DNA from 4 places in the Rhodoferax koreensis genome. Region 4 is predicted to be linked to each of the others. Evidence: predicted binding sites of a transcription regulator. Region 4 holds the regulator's gene; each other region holds the start of a gene.
What was found. The regulator sigma-54, encoded in region 4, starts transcription at its own class of promoters, with help from an activator protein. The targets are predictions, from matches to a motif close to TGGCANGNAANCTGCTTT.
Positions count from the first base shown of each region.

Region 1: the regulator sigma-54 is predicted to act here: its motif matches at 885-902, upstream of RD110_RS19250 (Npun_F0296 family exosortase-dependent surface protein).
Region 2: the regulator sigma-54 is predicted to act here: its motif matches at 1,267-1,284, upstream of atzF (allophanate hydrolase).
Region 3: the regulator sigma-54 is predicted to act here: its motif matches at 1,055-1,072, upstream of RD110_RS16105 (Npun_F0296 family exosortase-dependent surface protein).

Region 1 covers NZ_CP019236.1:4,138,801-4,140,976, forward strand. The annotation lists gene RD110_RS19250 (Npun_F0296 family exosortase-dependent surface protein) at 50-835, opposite strand; gene RD110_RS19255 (HNH endonuclease) at 1,094-1,651, opposite strand; gene RD110_RS19260 (bifunctional riboflavin kinase/FAD synthetase) at 1,815-2,176, shown strand, end outside.
Region 2 covers NZ_CP019236.1:2,408,588-2,410,763, reverse strand. The annotation lists gene atzF (allophanate hydrolase) at 1-1,232, opposite strand, end outside; gene RD110_RS11395 (ABC transporter substrate-binding protein) at 1,445-2,176, opposite strand, start outside.
Region 3 covers NZ_CP019236.1:3,470,398-3,472,573, reverse strand. The annotation lists gene RD110_RS16110 (amino acid ABC transporter permease) at 1-743, opposite strand, end outside; gene RD110_RS16105 (Npun_F0296 family exosortase-dependent surface protein) at 1,116-1,892, shown strand; tRNA gene RD110_RS16100 (tRNA-Arg) at 2,064-2,140, shown strand.
Region 4 covers NZ_CP019236.1:5,480,173-5,482,348, forward strand. The annotation lists gene lptB (LPS export ABC transporter ATP-binding protein) at 1-529, shown strand, start outside; gene rpoN (RNA polymerase factor sigma-54) at 530-2,122, shown strand; gene RD110_RS25400 (THUMP domain-containing class I SAM-dependent RNA methyltransferase) at 2,150-2,176, shown strand, end outside.

The sequences.
Region 1 (2,176 bases), 1.3 Mb from region 4:
TGAGCGGCCCCAGCTTCGAAGCCGCTGAACCTCGACTTCAGGCCTTCTTTCAGGCCTTCTTCGCCTTGCTACGGCGGCGGTTCACACCCAGCGCGGCCAGGCCCAGGCCCAGCAGGCCGATGGAGCCGGGCTCCGGAATTGCGCTGACGTTGTAGCCGACGGCCACGTTGTCCATTTCAAAGGCAATGGCGCGGGTCGTGAACTTGAAGCTGGTGAACGCCTCCGCATCCGTGAACAGCAGGTTCACATAGATATTGGAAGCGCTGGAAGTCTGGTCGCCGGAGGTTCCGTTGAACAGGTCGATGAGCGACTGGCCGGTGATGGTCTGGATCAGGTCGCCGTTGGCGTCGTAGAACATCAGGTCGTTGTACGTGTCGATGGAGCCGTAATACAGCCCGAGGTAGTTCAAGGTCTTCCCACCCAAGGAATTGATCAGACCGGTGTAGTCCAAGGTCACGGTATCGGGCAGCGCGCCGCCGATCGCAGGGCCGTAGGCGAAACAGGTCGAATCGCCGGAAGGTGCCGCGGCGGCACCGGCGACGGTCCCCTTGCGCGTGCCGTAGCTGCCGCCGGTGATCGACACCAGGTTCGAAGGCGTGTCGATGCCGCAACCTTGAGAGGTGACGGCGCTGCCCGCTGCGGGATGGTCGAATGTCTCGACGAACACCGTGCCCTTGGCCACATTGGCCGCGTCCAGGTACGGACTGGTCTTGCCGGACTGGTCTCCTCCGGCGACGTTGGTGTTGGTCGAATTGAAACTGACGGTGACCGCCTGGGCGGAGAACGAAGCCAGGCCGGCGATGGCCAGCATGGCGCTGAGAATAACCTTCTTCATCTGGACACTCCTTGATCGTCAAAACAAACCGAAACTCGGCAGTAGTTTTCGAGCAAATAATGCGCCAGGATTAATATTTCCTTATAAATCATTCATCTTCATTTTTATTCAGATCCAAATGAAAATGACTTGTTAAATGCGCCGACAGATTAGAAGTAACTGAATATTTTTAAGTTTCAATTAACGATTAAATAATCAATTTAAATCGCTCATTTTCCGGCCAGACGAGAATGCCCTGCCAGCCAAAATACAGGCCATTCAGATCAGCAATCGGGAGGACTTAGGCACGTGGGCCATCAGGAAATCCATCTGGTCGGCCAGGATGCGGCGATTGCGCAGGATGAAGTCTTCCCACAGGCTGGGCACATAGGGCGCGTACAGCAGCGGCATGTGGGCCTGCTCGGGCGTGCGATTGCTCTTGCGGTGGTTGCAGGCGCGGCAGGCGGTGACCACGTTCATCCAGGTGTCTGCGCCCTTCTGGCCCAGGGGCTTGATGTGCTCGCGCGTCAGCACATCTTCATGGAAATGCTGGCCGCAATAGGCGCAGACATTGCGGTCGCGCGTGAACAGCTTGGAATTGGTGAGGCTGGGCCGCAGGTCGAAGGGGTTGATGTTGGGCACGCCGCGCGTCCCGATGATGCTGCTGACCGCGATCACCGACTGCTCGCCGGTGATGGCGTTGTGCCCGCCATGGAACACGGCGATCTGCGCGCCGAGCTCCCAGCGCACGTCTTCCGCCGCATAGTGGATGACCGCTTCCTCGAGCGAAATCCATGACTGGGGCAGCCCTTGGGCCGACAGCTTCAAGACCTTCACAACACGCCTCCTGAAATAGTCTAGAGACCACAGAACCGGAACGCAGATGTCAACAGCCGCTTGCAACACGGCTGCTGCGTCACAATATACCCTGTTTTCATGTCAATTCGGCTGACGGCGCTTGATCGACGGGCGCAATCAGCTATCAAAAAGATAACAACCCATGTTGGTTTTCCGCGGCTTCAACTACCCTGCCATCCAGGGGGCGTGTGCCTTGACCATCGGCAATTTCGACGGTGTGCACCGCGGCCACCAAGCCATGCTGGCCCTGCTCAACAGCGAAGCCGAACACCGCGGCGTGCCGAGTTGCGTGCTGACCTTCGAGCCGCATCCGCGCGACTACTTCGCCGCCGCCACCGGCCGGCCGGAACTCGCGCCGGCGCGCATCGGCACGCTGCGCGACAAGCTCACCGAACTGGCGCGCTGCGGCGTGGACCAGGTGATCGTGCTGCCCTTTGACGCGCGGCTCGCTGCGCAGACGCCGGAGGCCTTCATCGACGACGTGCTGGTGCGCGGCCTGGGTGC
Region 2 (2,176 bases), 2.7 Mb from region 4:
TGATAACGCTGGCCGAGGTCGGCCAACTGCCAGTCGCTGCCGCAGGGGCCGATGAAGGTGATGCCGAACGGCAGGCCATCGGGCCGCATCGTGCTCGGCACCGAGATGGCGGCGTAGTCGAGCAGGTTCACGAAATTGGTGTAGGCGCCGAGGTTGCGGTTCAGCGCCACCGGGTCGGCCTGCATCGCGGCCACGGTGTAGTGCGTGGGCGCGGTGGGCACGAGCAGCACGTCGATGTCCCGCCACATGGCCGCGGCCTGCTGGCCGTAGCCGCGCAGGGCCGTCTGGGCTTCGCACAGGTCGGCCGCGCTGTAGGCCTGGCCATCGGCAAGGATGCCGCGCACCGGCTCCACCACCGCATCGGCATGGGCGTCGAAGAAGCTGCGCACCGCCGCGTAGCGCTCGGCCACGAGGGCGCTTTCATACAGCAGTGCGGCGGCGCTGGCCAGCGGCGTGTAGTCGATCGTGACCCGGATGCCACCCATGGCTTCGAGCCGCGCGATGGATTCGGCGAACGCAGCTTCCGCCGCCCGGTCGCCGAAGAACGCCAGCGTAGACGGCACGCCGAAACGGAATGCAGCCGGCCAGGCGGTATCGGCCAGGTGCAGTCCCCGCGAATAGGGATCGCGCGGGTCGTAGCCCATCGCCACGTGCAACACCCGCGCCGCCACGTCCACGGTGCGCGCGAAGATCGACACGCAGTCCGCGCTCTGCGCGGCCGGCACGACGCCGCACGCACTCAGCAGGCCCTTGGACGGCTTGATGCCGACGATGTTGTTCAGGCCGGCCGGCACGCGGCCCGAGCCGGCCGTGTCCGTGCCCAGCGCGAAGTCCACCTGCCCGCTGGCCACCACATAGGCCGAACCGGAACTCGAGCCGCCCGACACATAGGCCGGATCGAAGGCGTTCGGCACCGGGCCGTACGGCGAACGCGTGCCGTTCAGGCCACACGCGAACTGGTCGAGGTTGGTCTTGCCGTGCAGCGCCGCACCGGCTTCGAGCAGTTTCTGCACCACGCTGGCGTGCGCCGTGGGCTGGTAGGCGAAGGCCGGGCACGCGGCCGTGGTGGGGAAACCGGCGGCGTCGATGTTGTCCTTGACCGCGAAGGCCAGGCCGGACAAGGCACCGGCCTCGCCCAGCGCGACAGGCTTGTCCGAACGGGTGATCCAGGCGTTGGCCGGGTCGGCCAGGGCGGCTGCGCGGCCCATGTCGGAAAAAGTTTTTTCTTGCACCACTTTAAGGCATCCTAACTTGTGTACAAGTTGAGATGCAAGCGCCGTGCCAGTTGATCGCTTCCGGTGTTCTGTGGCGCGTGTTGGCGCCGTGGCCGCCCGGCCGGGCGGTGCTGAGCGGCCGGGAGGAAGGCGCCGCTACCCCAGCCGGGTTCCGCTCGGCCTTACCTCGTAAAGGATCTGGCTATCGCACGATGCGCAGCCAGGCCACGTCAGCCCTGCGCCGGCGCCACCGAAGCGCCCTGGATGCCGTGCCGTTGCAGTGCTTCGGCGACGAAGCCGCTCGCCTTCATGTCTTCGACGAATCGGCGCAACACCGATGCCGCCGCCGCACCACGTCCCTTGGGCAGGCCCATCGCCTGCTGGATCACCATGAACCGCCCGGGCAGCAGACGAAGGCCGGGCACACGCTGCGCATCGGCCTCGAGCTGCTGCTTGACGCCAGCGGCGACTTCGGCGCCCAGTTCGAGGAAGCTGTCGACCACTTTGGGGGAACTCGGCGCACGCAGGATTTCCGCCTGCTTGAGCTCGCGCGTGAGGTAGAGGTCGTAAGCACTGCCCTTGCCCACCACCACGCGCTGGCCGGGCCGATCGACCTCGTCGTTGGCCTGCAGCGGCGATGCCTGCCTGACCAGGTAGGCCCCTTCGATGAGCACATACGGCGCGGTGAAGTCGATGCCGGCCCCACGCACCGGATCGACCGCGAAGAATCCGAAATCGGCCTGCGCCTGCGTCACGGCTTCCACCGATTTTCCGGCCGTATCGAACACCACCAGCTCAAGCTCGACACCGAGCAGGCGCGCGAAGCCACGGGCCAGATCGATGGAAACGCCGAACGGCTTGCCGTCCTGGCCGAGGTTCGCCAGGATGGGATTGCCCAGGTTGATGGACGCGCGCAGCGTACCGGTCGGGGCGAAGGTTTGGACGAGCTCAGCGTGAATGGA
Region 3 (2,176 bases), 2.0 Mb from region 4:
CGGCTGGCCACCGCTGCCGTGGGCGGCAACGCCGTCGCCCGGCCGTTGCGCGCATTGAGCGCCGCGGCCTGGCGCACCACCCGGCGGCGGCGGAACAGGTATTCGCCGAGCAAGCTGGTCAGCAGCTTGATCGCCAGCGACAGGACCAGGTATAGCGCCGCCACCACGATGTAGGTTTCGAGGGAGCGGAACGTGTCCGACTGCACGGTGTTGGCGATGGCCGTCAATTCCTCCGCCGAAATCTGCGAGGCCATGGCCGAGGCCTGCATCATCAGCAGGAACTGGCTGGTCAGCGCCGGATACACCTTCTCGATCGACGGCTGGAGCATCACGTGCCAGCCGATGCGCCATTTGGACAGGCCCAGGCATTCTGCTGCCTCGATCTGGCCCCGGGGCACGGATTCGAGTCCGGCGCGGATGATTTCCGCGGCGTAGGCGGCGATGTTGATGATCATCGCCAGCACGGCCGCGGCGAAGGTCGGCATGCGCACGCCGAAGCTGGCCAGGCCGAAGTAAAGCAGGAAGATCTGCACCAGGAAAGGTGTGTTGCGCACGACCTCGATGTAGGCCGAGCAGATCTGCGAGATCGGCGTGATCCTGCTGCGCTTGGCGAACGCCACCAGGGTGCCGACCGCCACGCCGACCACGACCGCCACGGCCGTCATCTTCAGCGTCAGCCAGGCACCGTTGAGAAAGACCGGCCAGTAGGGCACGAGCGGAGAGAAGTCGAGGTGGTACTTCACGGCCGCACGCCCGGCGCAAAGGCGGTGGAATCCACCCGGTTCATCAGATTCATCAACACCCTTGCTTATCTGTTGTCGTACAACGAGAGCTGCGATTATGGGAGGATTGGTCAGGCCAAAAGGGGTGGGTAATCCCTGGGACGGGCCACGTAAATGCCATGACCTATCTCGATGCGACGGCGAAATCGAGGAACTTATTCACGGTTAGTTGTAACCGTTAAATTTCACTTATGTCGATTTTATTAACAGTTTTCGCCCAAAGGTTTTTGAATTATCAATGTAAGTAATTGATTTATAACAAAAAATTTCTTTGGCATGGCTTTTGCTTAACTGTTTCAACTCTAGATTCACTAGAAATAATCAAGGTCAAATATGAAAAAATTGTTTGTAAGTGCAACGTTCGCTGCCGTCGCTCTGCTGTCCGTTCCGGCGCAGGCCTTCACCGTGTCCTTCGCCTACACCAACACCAATGTTCCTGGTGGTGATCAATCCGGCAAGACCAGCGTTCTGCTCGGTGCCAACAACGTGGCGACGCCCGGCTCCGGTGTGTTCGTCGAAACGTTCAGCGCCTTGAATGGTGGCGGCAATTCACAAGGTTGCGGACTCGACACGCCTTCCAACCTGGTCAGCATCACCGGCGGTTCCTACGGTTTTCGCCAGGGCTCGGTCGCGGGCGCTGCAGCACCCGCCGGCGACAGCACCTGTTTTGCCTACGGTCCTGCCATCGGCGGCAAGCTGCCTGACGAAGTCAACATCAACTATTCCGGCCTGATCGCTGCCGCTGGTGGCAACACGCTGAACTATCTGGGCCTGTACTACGGTTCGATCGACACCTACAACGATCTGATCTTCTACAACGCGCAAGGCGGCGTCATCACCACGGTCACCGGTACCAGCCTGATCTCGCTGTTCAAGGGCACCTCGGGCAACCAGACGGCCGACTCCTCGAACATCTACGTGAACCTGTTCTTCAGCCCTCAGGAGCAATTCACCAGCTTCTCGTTCAGGACCACCGGCATTGCCTTCGAAATGGACAACGTGGCCGTTGGTTTCAACGTGAGCGCCGTTCCCGAGCCGGGCTCCATCGCGTTGATGGGCCTGGGCCTGGCCGCGCTGGGCGTGAGCCGCCGCCGCAAGAGCAAGGTCTGATCACGACCTGAGCGGCGGTCTCAGGACTCCCCGTTCGCCCAGAAGCCCGCCGGACGCGTCGTCCGGCGGGCTTCTGTCATTGGGCCGACGCGGCCCTCGCAACCGTTATCATCGGGGAGTGGACAGCACGCTGCCGGATTGGATCCGGCGTTTGCCGCCGCATCCACGCATCTGCCCGTAGCTCAGTTGGATAGAGCATCAGCCTTCTAAGCTGAGGGTCACAGGTTCGATCCCTGTCGGGCAGGCCAACCAATGGCCACCTTCACCATGTCGCGGCCATCTCA
Region 4 (2,176 bases):
GATCCACCGCCGCTCGCGGCTCGGCCTGAGCTATCTGCCGCAGGAAGCCTCGATCTTCCGCAAGCTCACGGTGGAAGAAAACGTGCGCGCCGTGCTCGAGCTGCAGCTCGATGCCACCGGCCGCGCCTTCACCAAGGCCGAGATCGAGGAGCGCCTGACCGCGCTGCTGCAGGACCTGCGCGTGGAGCACCTGCGCAGTTCGTCGGCGCTGTCGCTGTCCGGCGGGGAGCGACGCCGCGTGGAGATCGCGCGGGCACTGGCGACCCAGCCGCGCTTCATCCTGCTCGACGAACCCTTCGCCGGCATCGACCCGATCGCCGTGATCGAGATCCAGCGCATCATCAGCTTCCTCAAGTCACGCGGCATCGGCGTGCTCATCACCGACCACAACGTGCGCGAAACGCTCGGCATCTGCGACCACGCCTACATCATCAGCGACGGCCATGTGCTCGCCCAGGGCACGCCGTCGGACATCGTCAACAACGCCGAAGTGCGCCGGGTCTACCTCGGCGAGCACTTCAAGATGTAGATGAAGCAAGGCCTTTCCCTCCGCGTTTCGCAGCATCTGGCGTTGACGCCGCAGCTGCAGCAGTCGATCCGGCTGTTGCAATTGTCCACGCTCGAATTGAGCGCGGAAGTCGAGCAGATGCTCGACGACAACCCCTTCCTCGAAGTCAACATGGACGAGGCGCCGCGCGAGGAGTTCGGGCTGGCGCAGGCCGATGCGCAGGTGAACACGGACGACCGCGAATCCGAGTTCTCGAGCAGCACCGCCGCCACGGCGACCGAGACCGCAACGGTGGAGACCCCCGCCGAATCCGAGAGTCCGCTGACCGGCCAGGACGACAGCCAGAGCTGGGATGGGGACGGCACTTCCGAGATCGCCCCCGACGACAGCGAATGGGGTGGCGACGCACCGGCGCGGCAGAACAACCTCGGCGAAGACGGCGAGGTCGATGCCACCGAACTCGCGCGCAGCCAGGAATCGCTGACCTCGTTCCTGCACCGCCAGGCGCTGGCCCTGCGCCTGGGCGAAGAAGACAGCGCGGCGCTGCGTTTCCTCATCGAGTCGCTGAACGACGACGGCTACCTCGAAGACAGCCTGCTCGCCCTGGCGCAGGGCCTGGCGGGCGCGGAAGACGGTGAGGACGTCGATGAACTGGTGCACCGCTTCACCGTGGCGCTGGGCCTGCTGCAGAGCCTGGAACCGGTGGGCGTAGGCGCACGAACGCTGGAGGAATGCCTGTCGATCCAGTTGCGCGCGATGTTCGACGAGGATGCCGGCGAAGAGGAGGAACAGGTGCGCCGCGCCGCGCTACGCATGTGCGGCCTGTCGATGGACCTGCTGGCGCGGCGCGATGTGAAACGGCTGTCGCACTTGTGCAACCAGCCCGACACCGTGATCAAGGCGGCGATGGGCCTGATCGCCCGGCTGGAACCCAAGCCGGGCCGCCGTTTCGTCGACGTGGAGCGCAACATCGTCGTGCCCGACGTGATCGTGGTCAAGATCGGCCGCGGCGCGCAGGCGCGCTTCCGCGTGCAGCTCAATGCCGACGTGATGCCCAGGCTGCGCGTGCACGACATCTACGCCAACGCGCTCAAGCAACACAAGGGCGGTGGCAAGGATTCTTCGAACAACGCCGCGCTGCAGCAGCGGCTGCAGGAGGCGCGCTGGTTCATCAAGAACATCCAGCAACGCTTCGACACCATCCTGCGGGTATCGAACGCCATCGTCGAACGGCAGAAGAATTTCTTCAGCCACGGCGAGCTGGCCATGCGCCCGCTGGTGCTGCGCGAGATCGCCGATGAACTCGGCCTGCACGAATCGACCATCAGCCGCGTCACCACGGCCAAGTACATGGCCACGCCGCACGGCACTTTCGAACTGAAGTATTTTTTCGGCTCGTCGCTCGGCACCGAGACGGGCGGCAACGCGTCGAGCACCGCCGTGCGCGCGTTGATCAAGCAGTTCGTCTCGTCCGAAGACCCGAAGAAGCCGTTGTCGGACAGCCAGCTCTCCGACATGCTGAAGGAGCAAGGCATCGAATGTGCGCGGCGCACGGTGGCCAAATACCGCGAAGCCTTGCGCATCGCGCCAACGAACCTCCGGAAATCCCTTTAACGCCGTGATGGCGCCACGTCAGTCTTTATGAACCAACTCAAGCTTTTCCTGCCC